4 regions of the Massilia sp. S19_KUP03_FR1 genome follow, and region 3 is predicted to be linked to each of the others. Evidence: predicted binding sites of a transcription regulator. Region 3 holds the regulator's gene; each other region holds the start of a gene.
What was found. The regulator FNR, encoded in region 3, switches genes on or off when oxygen is low (the NO sensors DNR and NnrR bind a similar motif). The targets are predictions, from matches to a motif close to TTGATNNNNATCAA.
Positions count from the first base shown of each region.

Region 1: the regulator FNR is predicted to act here: its motif matches at 1,944-1,957, upstream of V6M87_RS20320 (universal stress protein).
Region 2: the regulator FNR is predicted to act here: its motif matches at 1,933-1,946, upstream of V6M87_RS22805 (universal stress protein).
Region 4: the regulator FNR is predicted to act here: its motif matches at 2,204-2,217, upstream of V6M87_RS20240 (universal stress protein).

Region 1 is NZ_JAQQPS010000019.1:112,632-116,868, reverse strand. Features, by position in the region: gene V6M87_RS20330 (hypothetical protein) at 1-142, opposite strand, end outside; gene phbB (acetoacetyl-CoA reductase) at 292-1,014, shown strand; gene V6M87_RS20320 (universal stress protein) at 1,030-1,866, opposite strand; gene V6M87_RS20315 (NAD(P)-dependent alcohol dehydrogenase) at 2,043-3,098, opposite strand; gene V6M87_RS20310 (universal stress protein) at 3,122-3,961, opposite strand; gene V6M87_RS20305 (hypothetical protein) at 4,071-4,237, opposite strand, start outside.
Region 2 is NZ_JAQQPS010000025.1:847-5,083, reverse strand. Features, by position in the region: gene V6M87_RS22820 (zinc-dependent alcohol dehydrogenase family protein) at 1-761, opposite strand, end outside; gene V6M87_RS22815 (pyridoxamine 5'-phosphate oxidase family protein) at 794-1,264, opposite strand; gene V6M87_RS22810 (hypothetical protein) at 1,295-1,861, opposite strand; gene V6M87_RS22805 (universal stress protein) at 2,025-2,492, shown strand; tRNA gene V6M87_RS22800 (tRNA-Thr) at 2,553-2,628, shown strand; gene V6M87_RS22795 (sulfotransferase family protein) at 2,970-3,812, opposite strand; partial or broken gene V6M87_RS22790 (YDG domain-containing protein) at 3,926-4,237, opposite strand, start outside.
Region 3 is NZ_JAQQPS010000006.1:59,349-63,585, reverse strand. Features, by position in the region: gene hemN (oxygen-independent coproporphyrinogen III oxidase) at 1-1,303, shown strand, start outside; gene fnr (fumarate/nitrate reduction transcriptional regulator Fnr) at 1,300-2,040, opposite strand; gene V6M87_RS08205 (glycoside hydrolase family 13 protein) at 2,271-4,121, opposite strand.
Region 4 is NZ_JAQQPS010000019.1:94,835-99,071, reverse strand. Features, by position in the region: gene V6M87_RS20250 (NADP-dependent oxidoreductase) at 1-265, shown strand, start outside; gene V6M87_RS20245 (NAD-dependent succinate-semialdehyde dehydrogenase) at 309-1,676, shown strand; gene V6M87_RS20240 (universal stress protein) at 1,683-2,120, opposite strand; gene V6M87_RS20235 (sensor histidine kinase) at 2,245-3,921, opposite strand; gene V6M87_RS20230 (HD-GYP domain-containing protein) at 4,061-4,237, shown strand, end outside.

The DNA.
Region 1 (4,237 bases), on a different contig from region 3:
CCACCAGCGCGTTCCAGCCCGATGCAAACGATGCCTCGGGCCGCGCAGCCAGCTGGTCGATCTGGTGGCACAACTGCTTGCGGCTGTGCTGGAGCGCCGTGCCGATGGCATGCGCGGCGTCGCTGGGAGGAATGGTGTGCATGATGGTTCTTTCTGCCGCGGTGGAGTCGTGATTGTTTCGCATTCTTAGTGGGCGCGTGTTTGATGCAAATCAATTCAAGCCCTGATGCCCGCACATCGTGCCGGGTAGACTGGTCCTGTGCAACGCGACGATCATTTCGGGAGGACGATATGGCAAGAACAGCACTGGTAACGGGCGGCACGCGCGGACTGGGCCTGGCGATCAGCACGGCGCTGGGTGCGGCGGGCTTTCGGGTCGCCGCCGTCTACCACCACGACACGCAGGCGGCGCAGGCGCTGGCCGCCGAACACGGCATTGCCGTATTCCAGTGGGACGTCGGTGACGCAGACGCCTGCGCGCGTGGCGTGGCGGCCGTGCAGGCGCAGCTGGGGCCGCTCGACGTGCTGGTCAACAATGCCGGCATCACGCAGGACGCCATGTTCCACAAGATGCGCGCGGACCAGTGGCAGGCGGTGCTGCAAACCAACCTGGGATCGATGTTCAACATGACGCGCCCGGTCATCGAGGGCATGCGCGAACGGCGCTACGGGCGCATCGTGAACATCAGTTCGGTCAATGGTCGCAAGGGGCAGGCCGGGCAGACCAATTACGCCGCCGCCAAGGCCGGCATCTTGGGTTTTACCAAGGCGCTTGCGCTGGAAAACGCCGCGCGCAACATCACGGTCAACGCCATCGCGCCGGGCTACTGCGACACCGCCATGGCGGCCGGGGTCCGGCCCGATGTGCTGCAGGCGATCGTGGCAGGCATCCCGGTCGGGCGCCTGGGCACGCCTACCGACGTGGCCCGGATGGTGGTGTTCCTGGCCGACGACGCGGCCGGCTTCATTACCGGGGCCACCTTCGACGTGAATGGCGGCCAGTACCTGGCCTGAAGCCGGGGCGCAGGCTCAGTGCGCCGTCAGGACCGGTATGCTGGCCTCGGCCAGCACGGTCCGGGTGGCGCCACCCAGCACCGCCTCACGCAAGCGCGAGTGGCCGAAGCTGCCCATCACGATCAGGTCGTGCCCGCGCGACTCGGCCAGCGCCAGCAAGGCGTGGCCGACGCTGTCGGCATGCGCCGGCGCCAGCAGGTCGACAGCGATCCCGTGACAGGCCAGGTAAGCGACCAGCAAGGCACCACCGGCGCCGCCGTCGGCCTCGTATTTCTGCGGATAGAAACAGGCGACCGTGACGCTGCCGGCGCGCTGCAACAGGGGCAGCGCGCCACGCACGGCGCGGCTTGCCTCCATGCTGCCATCCCACGCCAGCAGCGGGCGCTGCGACAGCGCCACCGAGCGGCTGTCGGCCGGCACCACCAGCACCGGGCAGGGCGCATGCACCAGCACCGTGCGCGCCAGCGACTGGTCGTTGGCGACGATGGCGTCGGGGCTGCAAGCCTGGCCGATCACCAGCAGGTCGGCATAGCGCGCCGCCAGCGGCAAGGCACTTGTGGCCGATTCATCGGTGACGCGCCCGGGCACCAGCTGCGCGCCCGTCGCCCGCACGGTCTCCTCGAAAGCGGCCAGGTCGCGGCGGGCGCTTTCGGTGAGGAAGGCACAGTCTTCCGGGCCAATGGGCATCATCGCTGCGGCGGCGCCGCTGCGGTAGAGGACCTCGGTGGCGCCGGATGCGGCAATACCTGCCATCTGCGCGCCTGCATCCAGCGCAATTCTGGCGGCAAGCTGATAGCGCGCCTGCGCGGTGGCAGGCTGGCAAGCGTGGACGAGGATGGATCGGTAAGACATGGCGGCTCCCGGTGGTCACAGCCGGCGCGTGGCGCGCCGCTTTGCCAGAATACTATGGATTGGCTGGCTAAAAAAACATGATGCAAATCAAATATGAACGGCGAACGTGCACCTGCTGCGCTTTGCGTGCGCAATTTGATGCAGCGCAACGTTTCCGCAAGTTCGACGGCGTCGCCTCAAGGCGTGATGGCCACTTTCAGCACGCCGTCGCGCTGGTTTGCAAACAGCTCGTAAGCGTCTTCGATTTGCTCGAGGCGGAAGCGGTGCGTGATCAGCGGCTGCAGGTCGAGCCGGCCGGAGGCGACGATGGCCATCAGACGGCGCATGCGCTCCTTGCCGCCGGGGCACAGCGTGGTAACCAGCGACTGGTCGGCCAGGCCGGCCGCGAAGGCATCCATGGGCAGCGTCAGCTTGCCCGAATACACGCCCAGGCTCGACAGCGTGCCGCCGGGTTTTAAGACTCGCAGGCAGTTTTCGAAGGTCTGCTGGGTGCCCAGCGCCTCGATGGCGACGTCGACACCGCGCCCGCCGGTCAGGCGCAGGATCTCTTCCACCGCGTCGCCGGCGCGGTAATCGACGACGGCGTCGGCGCCCAGCCGTTGCGCCATCGCCAGCCGCTCGGGGAAGGTATCGACCGCGATGATGCGGCTGGCGCCGCGCAGACGCGCGCCGGCGGTGGCGCACAGGCCGATCGGCCCCTGCGCAAAGATGGCGACGCTGTCGCCCAGCCGGATGCCGCCGTTTTCGGCGCCGCCGAAGCCGGTACTCATGATGTCCGGGCACATCAATACCTGCTCGTCGCTCAGGGCATCGGGAATGGGCGCCAGGTTGGCGTTGGCGAACGGTACCTTGACGTACTCGGCCTGGCAGCCGTCGATCGTATTGCCGAAGCGCCAGCCGCCGATGGCATGGCCACCGCACTGGGACTGGTGGCCGTCCAGGCAGGTGTGGCACTGGCCGCACGGGGTGATGGCGCCCACCACCACGCGCTGGCCGATACTGTAGCCGGTCACGCCCGGCCCCAGTTCGTGGATGGTGCCGACCGGTTCGTGCCCGATGGTCAAACCGTCGCGCACCGGGTATTCGCCCTTGAGGATGTGCACGTCGGTGCCGCAGATGGTGGTGAGCGTGACCTTGATCACCGCCTCGCCCGGGCCGGCCACGGGGACCGGCTTGCGGCCCAGGACGATGCGCCCGGGGCCGGTGAAGACTGCTGCATTCATCATGTTCATGACAAGCCTCCGTGGGGGATACATCAGTGCAGCATCAGCGTCGGTACCGTGGCCGAGCGCAGCATGGTGCGGCTTGCGCCGCCCAGCAGCATTTCGCGAAAGCGCGCATGGCCGTAACAGCCCATCACGATCAGGTCGCATCCGGTTTCCCTGGCCAGTGCCAGGATGGCGTGGCCGGCGTCGACATCCTCGTCGCGCACGCACAGCTGCACCTGGACGCCGTGGCGGCCCAGGCTGGCGGCCAGCTGCGCCTGCTCGGCCGCGATGTCCTGCGCAAACGCGTCGGTGGGCGCGCGCAACGACGCCAGGCGTACATTGCGCGCCTGGCGCAGCAGCGGCAGCGCCGCGTGCACGGCGCGGGCGCACGCGGCACTGCCGTTCCAGGCCACCAGGATCTGGTGGCCCGCGCCAGGCGCGGTCCAGTCCAGCGGCACGATCAGGGCCGGCGCGGTGGCGTGCAGCGCCACGTATTCGGGCAGGCGCGCGACCTGACCGGGCAAGGCTTCGTCGGGGTCGTCCTGCGTGACGACGACCAGGTCGGCGAAGCGCGCCAGCAGAACCAGTGCATCGGCATCCTGGTCCGTCACCAGGCGCGGTTCGCAGGCGATATCGTAAGCGGCAGTGATGTCGGCAAACTGTTCCAGCGCGCGCCGGGCCTTGTCGTACAGGGGCTCGAAGCAGCTGGCGGCAAGGGTCAGGGGAATCGGCCAGGCGCCGTCGGGGAACACGTAGCGGGGCAGGCCGGTCATGGCCGCGCCGATCAGGAGCGCCCCGTGTATGCGCGCGAGCGCGGCAGCAAAATGGATGCGCGTGGCGGCGTGGCGTGACTGGTCGACATGCACGAGGATGGTTTTGTATTCCATGACAGTCCTTGTCGAAAAGGGGGGCGCTGGACGCGGGCCCTGTCACGCAGGATGGAAGGATACGGCCTCAGAATCCATGATCTGCATCAAACGGGCGGCAGGCGGCTGGTCAGGCCAGCGGGCTGCAGGGTGCGGCGCCGTTGGCCAAGGCGGCCGGGCGCGCCGGGTCGCGCAGCACGCCGGCGCGCTTGTCGACGGTGATGAGTCCGAGTTTGGTGAGCCGGGCCGGCAGGATGCTTTCGATGGTCAGGCCCAGGTCGCTGCCGATGTCTTCGC
Region 2 (4,237 bases), on a different contig from region 3:
TGGATGCCGGCGCAAACCACCGTGCCACCGCGCACCACGGATGCCAGCGCTGGCGGCACCAGCGCGCCGTCCGGCGCAAAGATGATGGCCGCGTCGAGCGGAGCTGGCGGCATCACGTTCGATGCGCCGGCCCAGGACGCGCCCAGTGACAAAGCAAAGTGTTGGGAACGCACGTCGCCCGGCCGCGTGAAGGCGACGATTTCGCGGCCCTGATGCACGGCCAGCTGGGTGAGGATGTGCGCAGCCGCGCCAAAGCCATACAGCCCGATGCGAGAAGCGCTCCGGACCATCGCATAGGCCCGGTAGCCGATCAGGCCGGCGCACAGCAAGGGCGCGGCATGCACGTCGTCGTAGCAATCGGGCAGCGCGAAGCAATAGCGCTCGTCGGCCAGTGTGTAGTCAGCAAAGCCGCCATGGCGGTCATAGCCCGTAAAGGTAGCCTCGGCACACAGGTTCTCGCGCAAATCGCGGCAATACGCGCACAGACGGCAGGTACCGGCCAGCCACGGCACGCCCACCCGCTGCCCGGTCCGAAAGCGATGCGCCGCGTCCCCCATTGCGACGACCTTGCCGACAATCTCATGACCCGGCACCAGCGGCAGCAAATGGGCTGGGAGTTCGCCGTCGAAGACGCGCAAATCGGTGCGGCAGACGCCGCAGGCGCCCACTTTGAGCAAGATGTCATGACCGCGCGCGCGCGGCACCGCAAGCTGCGCCTGCCGCAGCAGGGTCGCCGGCGCATTGAGCACCATGGCGGACATCGACGATGGCAAGGCCATGGCGATCCCCCGGCTCAGCTGGCCATCACTTGCTCGGCGCTGAGCAATTCGGTATGGCCAAAGCCCTTCGTGTAGTCGAGTAGGCTGATCACGCGCGGCGTGATCTGGATAAACGCAATACTGTCCGCCAGCGGCGAATCGACCCACTGTGCCAGTTGGGGAAAGCGCTTGAGCAGGCAGGCCCTGGCCAGCGCGATGTCGGGCGCGGCGTCGAGGATACGTGCTTCGGCCGCCATCGACAGGCCGCGGATATTGCGCCAATCGTCATACGGCAGGTTGATGGTCAGCGACACCTTGCCGTTGGCGCGGAGATTGCGCGCCTTCTGGCTCTCCTTGCCTATGCCGGCATACAGGATCAGTCCATCGTGTGCATAGCTGATCGTCGTCGCCTGCGGAAAACCGTCGGGGCGGATGGTGGCGAGCGTCAAATCGCTGGCGCCGTCGATGATGGAGACGACGGCGTCCCGGTGCGGCTGGTTCATCATGCGGTCCTTCCATGGCAGGCGCGCGCAGCGCTACTGTGGCAGCCCAATGTCGATTGTCAGGATCATCGAAAAAATCGCGGCGGGCCTTTGCCCGGACGTGTCCCCGGCACCCGGCAGGACCAGGTGCAAGGGCTTGCCCCTGGCGCCAGGCCCCAGCAGCGCCGTACCGGACACGGCATGGCCGGCCATTTCACCACGCACCACATAACGCCCCTGCTTCGGCATATCGACCAGCATGATGGGGCCGTCGCACACCGTCGTCAGCAAGGCGTGGCCGCGCGCGTCGGCGATCTCGACCTTGACGTCGCTGAGATAGTCGCCGCGCTTCGTTGCGAATGTCAGCATCAGGTCGTACTTCGATGCCGCCTGCTTCATCTGGGCCGCCTCGTCGCTCCCGACCCCGCCACAGACATAGGTGATGCCGTTTTCCGTGTGCGGCGGCGGCAATGGCGTCGCCTCCTGCGCCTGTCCGTATGGCGCCGAACACATGAGCGCCACAAACAATGTTGCGATCGATTTGCTTGTCATCGCATCCTCCCGAAAATCAACCCGCACTTCTGCTACCAATAATTCTAGAAGCGTGTCCTTGAATTTCAAGCGGCGGACCATGATGACGCACCCCGCTACAGTGCCAAAAAGACGCACCTGCCGCGCGTCCAAAAACTGTTTTGATCCAGGTCATGGATGGCGCGCCCTCATCTCGTCATGCTCGTTCACGTGTAGCCACGCCATCGCGACGCCAAAACGCACTACTGGGCATATGTACAAGAAAATTCTGGTACCGACCGACGGATCGGACATCGCGCAGGCAGCGGGCGCCGCTGCCGTCGAGTTTGCACGCGCCTGTGGCAGTGAACTGTTCGTGCTGTCCGTGGCACGGCCGACTTACCTGATGCCTGCCGATGAAAGCGCCATGAGTGCCGATCCGGGCTTCGGCGTCGAGGCACTGATGCAACAGGCCGACCGCAGCGTGCAGCAGATCGCGCAGCTTGCCAAGGCTGCCGGCGTCCCGTGCAATACGCTGACCATCCTGTCCGACGCCCCCAGCGATGAAATCCTCGACGCCGCCGACCGTGAACAATGCGACCTGATTGTCATGGGTTCGCATGGACGGCACGGGTGGTGGCACCTGCTGGCCGGCAGTGAAATGGAGCAGGTCGTGGAAAATGCACAGGTGCCCGTCATGGTGCTGCGGCCGCAAGCTCAGCCGGCCCCATCGAAGCGCTAAAACAAGCGGCCAACGCTGACCGCCATGAAATAGCGGTATAATCTTTACCGCACAGCGTGCGCCGACTTAGCTCATTTGGTAGAGCAGTTGATTTGTAATCATCAGGTGGCCAGTTCGAAACCGGCAGTCGGCACCAATAAATTCAAGCACTTAGCCCAATCCTCAGGATTGGGCTTTTTGCTTTCTGGACGCCATGTAACCCCTGTGTAACCCGGCTTGATCAATCAACCCGGAAGGGCAATGTGCCATATCGGAAAAATTCCGCCGTTTGATCAACAATGCGACAGAACCCGCTGCGGCGCAGCGGCAAATGAGAAAGGGTGGAGTGAGACATATGAGGTCCTTGCAAGATCTGGTTCGTAATATTACCTTCAAGCAACTTTGTCAACAACAACCGATTGCCAACATACTTATGTGTGGTGCTGGGCAAGGAGAAAGAAATAACAATTCACGTTGTCGAGAAAAATATTTTTTCAGTCAGCCATTGTGTGTGGCGGACGGCGTGGCGCGCGGATAGTACAAATCATAAAACCAGCCGCAAGCGCTCTCGATTTGCTGCTGGATGCGCGGTGGAATCGCATGCTGTTGCGGTGCGCTGATCGAAGAAAACTGGCTGTGTCGGTATTTCATCCTGTAATGGCTGTCGCTTTCCTGGATGCCCACGGCCAGGTTTTCCGGATTGATCCGGAAAGGCGCCAAACCCAGCCACGCATATAAATGGTTCATGCAGTCCGCTGGCCGCGCCATCAAGTCTTCGAAGCGGACGATATACAGCTTTTGCTGCACTTCCAGTGGCAAGTCCAGCACGGCTTGAAGCGAACTCAAAGGCGCGCCGATGGTACGGTCCTTGGCAAACAACATGTCGGCGCGGCCCAGGCGGTCGAAGTCGGCCAGGTGATCTACGAAATCGAGCAAGATGGTGCGCTGGTGCTGTGCCTCCACCGAGCCGTATACCTGGCCCAGTTCGCGTACACAGACAATCAACTTGGCTTCCGGCGCCAGTTCCAATAACAATTCCACCGCGTACAGCCAGCCGCGGTTCTTGTCCACCACAGCGTGCTTGCCGCAGTCCTGGTACCAGCCGCGCAGGAAGCCTTGCATGGCGGTCTTCAGGTGGCCGTAGCTGGAGTCGAAGCTGTGATCGAGCTGGGACAGGAAAAACGAGTCGTCGCTGATCGTTCGCCGCATGCCGAGCAAGGCGTTGCACAGCGGCGAACTATTGCCTTCGCTGTGCAGGTCGGGGTGCTGCGCCAGCAACTGGCACAGCAAGGTGGAACCCGCGCGGGGCAAACCGGTCACGCCGATAAAATGGGGATGCATGGCAATCCTGTCGCAGGAATAGAGTGAATGGCAATTATAGGGGAGCGCACCCCAAAAAAATGCCGCTTCAGTCATGAAGCGGCATGGGACAGCGGATCGGCATCTGCTGAAAATTACCGGCTTTCCACGCTGGTGCCGTCGCCACTGCTGACCGTCAGGCGCAAGCCGGTATCGATCACGCTCAGGCGCAGGCCCGGCAACACGTTGGTGTTGATCGTTGGTCCGATCTGCACTACCGGCGCGGTGCTGGTGGTCGGGGCAGCGGCCGGCTGCGTCGTGGCGACCGCAGCATCGCCCTTGACCGTCGCCGTTTCAACCGTGGTGGTGAGCTTGGTTACCACCATGTTGGCCTGCACCATATTGCCTTGCGATGGGGCCACGGTGACCGTGCCGAGCACGTTCGACAGGGCGCTTTGCAGCGCTTC
Region 3 (4,237 bases):
CGCCGACCGCTTCCAGAACGGGTTCGGCTACCGCGACTATCTCGCCGCCGTGGCCCACCGCCGCACGCGCCAGAGCGGCACGCCGCTGTCGCTGTACGTGCACATCCCGTTCTGCGCGTCGATCTGCTACTACTGCGCCTGCAACAAGATCGTCACGCGCGAGCGCGACAAGGCCGCCGTCTACCTCGATTACCTGAAGCGTGAAATCACCATGCAGGCGGCACTCTACGACGGCATGAACCGCGTCGACCAGCTGCACCTGGGCGGCGGCACGCCGACCTATCTGTCGGACGCGCAAATGGACGAGCTGATGGCGCACCTGCGCAGCCACTTTCAATTCGCGCCCGACGCGGTGGGCGAATATGCCATCGAAATCGATCCGCGTACGGTCACGGTGGAGCGCATTGCCAGCCTGCGCCGGCAAGGCTTCAATCGTTTGAGCCTGGGCGTGCAGGATTATGACGAGCGGGTGCAGCGCGCCGTGAACCGCATCCAGCCCGAGGTGCAGACCCAGGCGATCATCGACGCCGCCCGGGCATTTGGCTACCGCTCGGTGAACATCGACCTGATCTACGGCCTGCCGCTGCAGACGCTTGCGACGATGGCGACCACGCTCGAGCGGGTGATCGCGGCCGACCCGGACCGCATCGCGCTGTACCACTACGCCCACATGCCGCACCTGTTCAAGGCGCAGCGCATGCTGCAGGACGCTGACATGCCCGGCGCCGACGCCAAGCTGGCCATGCTGGGCCTGGCCATCGAACGGCTGGCTACGGCGGGGTATGTGTATATCGGCATGGACCATTTCGCCAAGCCGGACGACGAGCTGGCGGTGGCGCAGCGCCAGGGCCGGCTGCACCGCAACTTCCAGGGCTATTCGACGCATGCCGACGCCGACATCGTCGCGTTCGGCGTGTCCGCCATCGGCGCCGTGGGCGCCACCTACAGCCAGAACGCCAAGCACCTGACGGCCTACTATGCCGGCATCGACGCCAGCACGCTGCCCATCGAACGGGGCGTGACGCTGTCCATGGACGACGCGCTGCGGCGCTCCCTGATCGGGAGTTTGATGTGCCATTTTGAGCTGTCGGTGGCCGCCTTCGAGCAGGCGTTTCCGATCGCCTTTGCCGATTATTTCGCGCAGGAGCTGGCGGCGCTGGCCGACCTCGAGGCCGACGGCCTGGCCACGGTTACGCCCGACTGGATCACGGTCACGCCGAAAGGGCGCCTGTTAATCCGGAATATCTGCATGGTGTTCGACCGCTACCTCGAGTCTGGCCAGCGCCATTCCGCCACGGTCTAAACGAGTGGGCTGCACTGCTCCGTGCCGGCCGCGAGCGCCTGCAGGCGCGCCGGTTCGCGCAGGGTGATGGCGCGCTTGGTCACTGCCAGCAGGCCGAGCGTCTTGAAGCGTGACAGCAGGCGGCTGACGCTTTCGATGGTCAGGCCCAGGTAATTGCCGATGTCTTCGCGCGACATGCGCAGCTCGAACTGGGTCGAGGAGTAGCCGCGCGCGGCGTAGCGGGCCGCCAGGTTGGTGAGAAACACCGCGAAGCGCTGCTCGGCGCGCATATTCCCCAGCAGCAGCATGACGTTCTGCTCGCGCGTGATTTCGCCGCTCATCATGCGGTGGAAGTGGCGCAGCAGATTCGGCATCTCGCCAAACAGGCCTTCGAGCGTATCGAAGGGAATCTCGCATACTTCGCTGTCTTCCAGCGCCACCGCGTCGCACTGGTGCCGTTCGCTGCTGATGGCGTCCATGCCGAGCAGTTCGCCGGCCATCTGGAAGCCGGTGATCTGCTGGCCGCCGGCGGCGTTGATCTGGGAGGTCTTGAAATGGCCGAAGCGGATCGCGTACAGCGACTTGAATGGCGCATCCATCTGGTACAGGCGTTCGCCGCTGGCGATGCGGCGGCGGCGGCCGATGACCTGGTCGAGGCGGGCCATGTCGTTGTCGGACAGGCCCATGGGCAGGCACAGCTGGTGCATGCTGCAGGTGGCGCAGCCGGCTTTGATGGCGGGGAGGGGGGAAGTTGTCATGGCGCCGATTCTACTGCTTCGTGCTGGCTCATGGTGCGAAACGGGCATTTTAGCGGTAGACGGCGCGGCGGCGCTTTGCGGCGCTGCCGCGCGAGCGTTATCGATTTTGTCGAAGTGGTATGGGTTCCCGCCTGCGCGGGAATGACGTATCTGAGAGCGCTGGCCTTGAAAACGTCATCCCGGCGCAGGCCGGGATCCATGCTGAATTTGCAGCACCAACCCGGCGTCGTTCAGTTCAACTCCAGCACCACCGCCGACCGCGCCGGCAATTTCACCTCGGTCCGCAAATCAAAGCGCGCGCCGGTCAACACATCGACCCCGCCGCTGACGCCAGCGAGCATCTCGCGGAAGCGCTCAGCCTTGAGTACCTTCTCGCCGGGGTTGTTGTTGAAGGCGACCATCACCTTCTTCTTGCCGTCATAGCGGAAGTAAACGTAGGTGTTTTCTTCGGCCCCGTAATGCATCATTTTCCCGTGATGGATCAGCGGCTGCGTCTTGCGCCAGTTGACCAGCTTTTTGACAAAGGCCTGCGCTTCGGCTTCTTTGGCGCCGAGGTTGCGGCCGCTGAAAGCGTCGATGCTGTCGCCCTTCCAGCCGCCCGGGAAATCGGTGCGGTAGCTCGAGTCGTTGCGTTCCTTGGTCGAACTGGTCATGAGGATTTCGTCGCCGCTGTAGAACTGCGGAATGCGCGGCATGGTCATCAGGAACACAATGTCCATCTTGTACTTGCCCATGTCTTCACCCACCACGCTGTAGATGCGCGAGGTATCGTGGTTGCCGGCGAAGACAACCAGATTGCCCGGATTCGGGTACAGGTAATCGAGCGACAGCGTCTCGTAGACATTCGAGAAGACGTTGCCGCCATTGGCGTCGGCCAGGCCGTCGCGCATCGCTTCGGTCATCGGGAAGTCCATCATGCTCGGCATCGAGCTGACGTACCCGTCCGGATTGACTTTGCCCTTCTGCCAGTGCGCCACCACGGCCGGCTGCTTGTGCCACTCTTCGCCGACCAGGTTGATGTTCGGGTACTCGGCCATCACGCGCCGCGTGTAGTCGGTCAAAAAGGCGCCGTCGGAGTAGCCGAAGGTGTCGATGCGCAGGCCCGACAAGCCAGCGTTTTCGATCCACCAGATATTGTTCTGGATGAGGTAATTGGCCACCAGCGGATTGGTCTGGTTCAGGTCGGGCATGCCCGGTGCAAACCAGCCGGTGGTGAAGTTCTCCTTGTCCTCGGTCGATGCGTACGGGTCCTGCACCGCGGTGTGATGGTGTTGCGTGGCGACGAATTTGGCCCCGTGGTTGACCCAGTCCGGCGTCGGCTTGTCCTTCATCCACCAGTGGCCAATGCCGATGTGCGACAGCACCACGTCCTGGATCAGGCCAATGCCTTGCGTGCGTGCGCTGTTTGACAGGCGCAGATAGTCGTCATTGCTGCCGTAGCGCGGATCGATCTTGTAGTGGTCGGTGGCCGCGTAGCCGTGATAGGACGCGTTCGGCATGTCGTTAACCACCAGCGGGGTTGGCCACAGCTGGGTGAAGCCCATGTCCTTGATGTAGCCGAGACGGTCGATCATGCCCTGGATGTCGCCGCCGTGGCGACCGTATCCGAGCTGGCGGTTGCCCTTGTCGGCCATGCCGGCCACCGTGTCGTTGGACGGGTCGCCGTTGGCGAAGCGGTCGGGCATGAGCAGGTAAATCACGTCGCTACTGTCGAAGCCGTGGCGCTGGCTTGAACCTGGCGCGCGCTGGCGCAGCTGGTAGCGGTATTGCGCCGTGCGGCCATTGCCCTTGAAGGCGATGTCGAAGGCGCCAGCCGCCGCATCCTTGTCCATGTCCAGGTCGATGAACAGGTAATTCGGATTGGCCACGCGGGTCACGCCGGCGATGCGCACGCCGGGGTAATTGAGCGTCGGTTGCAGCTCGGCGATACGCGCGCCGTGCACCATCAATTGCAGCTTGTTGCTGGCCATGCCGGCCCACCAGAACGGCGGCTCGAGGTGCTCGATGGCAGGTGCGGCAAGGACGGCCTGCGGCTGCAAGGCCGTTATTACCAGCAACATCGCGAGGGCAAAAGTCTTCATGGTTGTCTCCATTTTATGTGATTAGGAAGGTCAGTCGATACTGTAGTCAGACTACGAAAATGCGGTGTGGCAAGTCGAAAAACGTGCCCCAACTGGCTGGATGGGCGCAAGAATAA
Region 4 (4,237 bases), on a different contig from region 3:
CCTGCCGGCCGGGCCGGACCGGCTGCGCGTGCTGACCCGCGCCCTGCTTACCAAGCGCATCAAGATGCAGGGTTTTATCATCTTCGACGACTACGGCGACCGCTACGGCGAGTTTTTTGCGCAGATGAGCCAGTGGCTCAGCGCTGGCAAGATCAAATTTCGCGAAGACATTGTGGACGGCCTCGAAAACGCGCCGCAAGCCTTCATCGGCCTGTTGGAAGGCAAGAATTTCGGCAAGCTCGTCATCCGCGTTGGCGCGGATTGAATTGCATCACCCTCTGTTTCATCGACCCAATCAAGGACATCACATGGCTTACCAAAGTATCAATCCGTACAACGGCGCAACCCTCGCCACCTTTGACGACCACGACGACGCCGCCATGGAGGCACGCCTGCAAGCGGCCAGCCACTGCTTCGCCAACGACTGGAGCGAACGCAACTATGCCGAGCGCGCGAGCGTGCTCAAGCGCGCAGCGGCGCTGATGCGCGAGCGCTCTGGTGAACTGGCCCGGCTCATTACGCTCGAAATGGGCAAATTGCTGGCGCAAAGCGCCGGTGAAGTGGCGCTCAGCGCGGCCATCATCGACTACTACGCCGACCACGCCGAAGCCTTCCTGGCGCCCCAAAAACTCGATGCAGGCGGCACCGACAGTGTCGTCGAAAGCTTCCCGATCGGCGTGCTGCTGGGCGTCGAGCCGTGGAATTATCCGTATTATCAGATCGCCCGCTTCGCCGCCCCGAACCTGATGGCCGGGAATGTGGTGATGGTCAAGCACGCGTCCAACGTGCCGCAATGTGCACTGGCGTTCGCGCAGTTGCTGCAGGATGCAGGCGCCCCGGACGGTGCCTACACCAACCTGTTCATCTCGAAAGACCAGATCTCGCAGCTGATCGACGACCCGCGCATTCGCGGCGTGGCCCTGACCGGCAGCGAAGCCGCAGGTGCCGTGGTGGCTGCGCGCGCCGGACAGAACATGAAAAAAACCACCCTCGAACTCGGTGGCAGCGACGCCTTTATCGTGCTTGACGATGCTGACCTCGACCAGGCCGTCAAGTGCGCCGTGTCCGGCCGGATGGGCAATTCCGGCCAGGCCTGCACGGCGTCGAAGCGCTTTATTGTGGTCGACGCAATGGCCGAGCGCTTCCTCGACAAGTTCCAGGCCGCGCTGGCCAAGTTCAGCGCCGGCGATCCGCTCGATGCGGGCACCACGCTGGCGCCACTGTCGTCCGAACGTGCGCTTGACACGCTGCTTGACCAGGTTGAACGCGCAGTCGGCGCCGGTGCCCGCGTCATCATGGGCGGCGCGCGCGTCGACCGTGCCGGCGCCTTCATGCAGCCGACCATCCTGACCGATATCACGCCCGCCAATCCGGCCTACAAGGAAGAATTTTTTGGACCGGTGGCGCTGTTCTTTCGCGTCGCCGACGAGCACGCTGCGGTGGCGCTGGCCAACGATTCGCCGTTCGGCCTGGGTGGTTCGGTGTTCACCCAAGACCTCGAACGGGGCAAGCGCGTGGCGCGCCGCATCGATACCGGCATGGTCTTCATCAACAGCGAAGCCTTGACCGCGCCTGAATTGCCGTTTGGCGGCGTCAAGCATTCCGGTTTCGGGCGCGAACTGTCGGCGGCCGGTATCCAGGAGTTCGTCAACAAGAAGCTGATCCGCGTCGCTTGACGCGTTCTAGTGCTGGACCAGCACCGGCACCGCGCAGTGCACCAGCACCTTCTGGGTCTGGCTGCCCAGCAGCATGCTCCTGATGCCCTTGTGGCCGTGCGAGGCCATGTTGATGAGGTCGCATTGGCGGTCGCGCGCGGTGGTGCAGATCGCCTCCCACGGGTGATCCGAGACCTTGAATTCGCAGGTGCAGGGCACGCCGGCCTCGCGCGCAGCATGGCTCACCTGATGCAGCATGTGCATGGCACGCGCATGGTGCTCGGACGCGAACGCGTCAGCCGGCGGCTCGACCTGGCTGGGCGCGAGCGAGAGCAGGTGGAATTCAGGCGCGACCGACAGCGCGACCACCTCGGCATGCAACATCTTGGCCAGGGCGATACCGGCATGAATGGCGCGCAGCGACGCGTCGGAGCCATTGGTGGGAATCAGGATACGTTGGTACATGGCGGTTCTCCCGGGTAAAGCCCGCGGGCGCCGATGCGCCCTGAGCATGCATGAAACGATGCCGGGCGCACGCCTTGGCAGCCATGATGCACATCAAATCCGGCGCGGCCAAAAAGGCCCTGGCCTACACGGGCCCGTCCAGCTGCCGGTCGCGTTGCGGCAGCGACACGCGAAATGTCGCGCCTTGTCCTGGCACCGACGCCAGCGTCAGCGATCCGCCCATCAAGGCCACCAGTTGCGCGGCAATCGCCAGCCCGAGACCGGCGCCGGCGCGCGCGCGGCTGGCGCTGTCGTCGCTGGGGGAGAATTTCTTGAAAATGCTGGCATGGTGCGCCAGCGGGACACCCACGCCGGTGTCCTCCACGGCAAAATCCCACGCGCCGGCCGTGCGGGCGGCGTGCAGCAGGACATGGCCGGTCGCCGTGAATCCCACCGCATTGCTGAGCAGGATGTCGAGCACCCGCACCAGCCTGGCCCGGTCGCATACCAGCACTGGCGGCGCGTTCGCGTCGACCCGCAGCGCCAGGTGCAGCCCCTTGGCCGTGGCGGCAGCGCGGTGCGCCGACAGGGCCTGTTCAAACACGTCGGCCAGCACGGCCGGGGCGTTGTCCAGACGCTGCTGGCCGGACTCGAGCGCGCTCAGTTCGAGCGCCGCGTCGACCATGGCCAGCAATTGCCGCGCACTGGTTTCGACGGTCTCGGCGAAGTCGATCTGGAGCGGATCGCTCAGCCCCTCGCGCAGCAGGGCGTTGAAACCGAGGATGCCGTTGAGCGGCGTGCGCAACTCGTGCGACATATTCGACAAGAAGCGCGATTTGGCCTGGCTCGCCGAAATGGCCCGCTTCCTGCTCTCGATCAAGCGTGCCAGCAGCACCACCAGGGCGGCGCCGAACAGCAGGATCGCGGCACTGGCGACACTGGCCAGCAGCAGCGACTGGTCGCGCCGCGAATCGTAGTCGGCCAATAACTCGCCATAGTCGAGGCCGACGAGGACGGTCAAGGGGTAGCCGGCCACTTTCTCGAACCCATACAGGCGCTGCACCTGGTCGACCGGGCTGCGTTCGGAAAAGGTGCCGCGCGCGCGCCCCTGCATCTGCGCGAACAGGGCGCTGCCACGCAGGTCCTGGCCGATCGAATTGACCTGGCCAACGCGGCGCGCGTGCACCACGCCATCGTCGCCGATCAGCGCAATTGAACTGCGGGCCCCGAGATTGACCTCGTCATACAGGCGCGTGAAATAGTAGGGGTCCATCGAGGCCACCACCACGCCCTTGAACGATCCGTCCCCATGCTCGATGCGGCGGGTGAGCTGGATCGACCATTTTTTCGAGACGCGACCGAGTACCGGTTTGCTGATGAACAAACCCTCGGTATGGCCGGCCACATGCACCCGGATATGTTCGCGGTCGCTCAGGTTGGTCGGGGTGAAGGGTTGGCTCGACAGGACCGTGTCGCCATGCGCGTCGACCACGGTGAACAGATTGTACAAATGGCCCGGGTTCAGGCCACGCTGCAGGTCGGCATTCACGTCCAGCGTTATGCCCAGCGCGTTGTAGCGGAAGCGCAGGTAAGTGACGGCCTGGTCCGCCGCCTCAATGGTGCGTACCGCATGTTCCTCGAACACGCGCGCCAGCCCTTGCGCATCGCGCTGGGCTCCGGCGATGGCCCGGGTGCGCGCGTGCGCCAGCTGCGCCAGCGTTACGAGCCAGATGCCAGCCACCATGACGACAACGAAGATCACCAATAAAACGCGCGCGTCGATCCGCTCGAGGCCGACGTTCGGCTGCGGGTCTGTTTGCATGCAGGACTCCAACCGTGAGCAAAGATGCCAAGATACAACAAATATGTCGAATAAAGAAATAAATCTACAGAAATTACCATTAAATCGTTGGAATCATTATACTTGTCAATATACACAATAATAATTGCCAAAGGGAAATATGAAGGTGCTGATTCTGGACGATGACCACATCAACCTGAAACTGTTTTCGCACATGCTCAAAGGGGTCGGCGGCGTAACCACCGTGGCCCTCGAGGATCCGCTGAAGGCGCTGGACTGGTGCCGCAACACCAGGCCGGACCTGGTACTGCTCGACTACATGATGCCGGTCATGAAT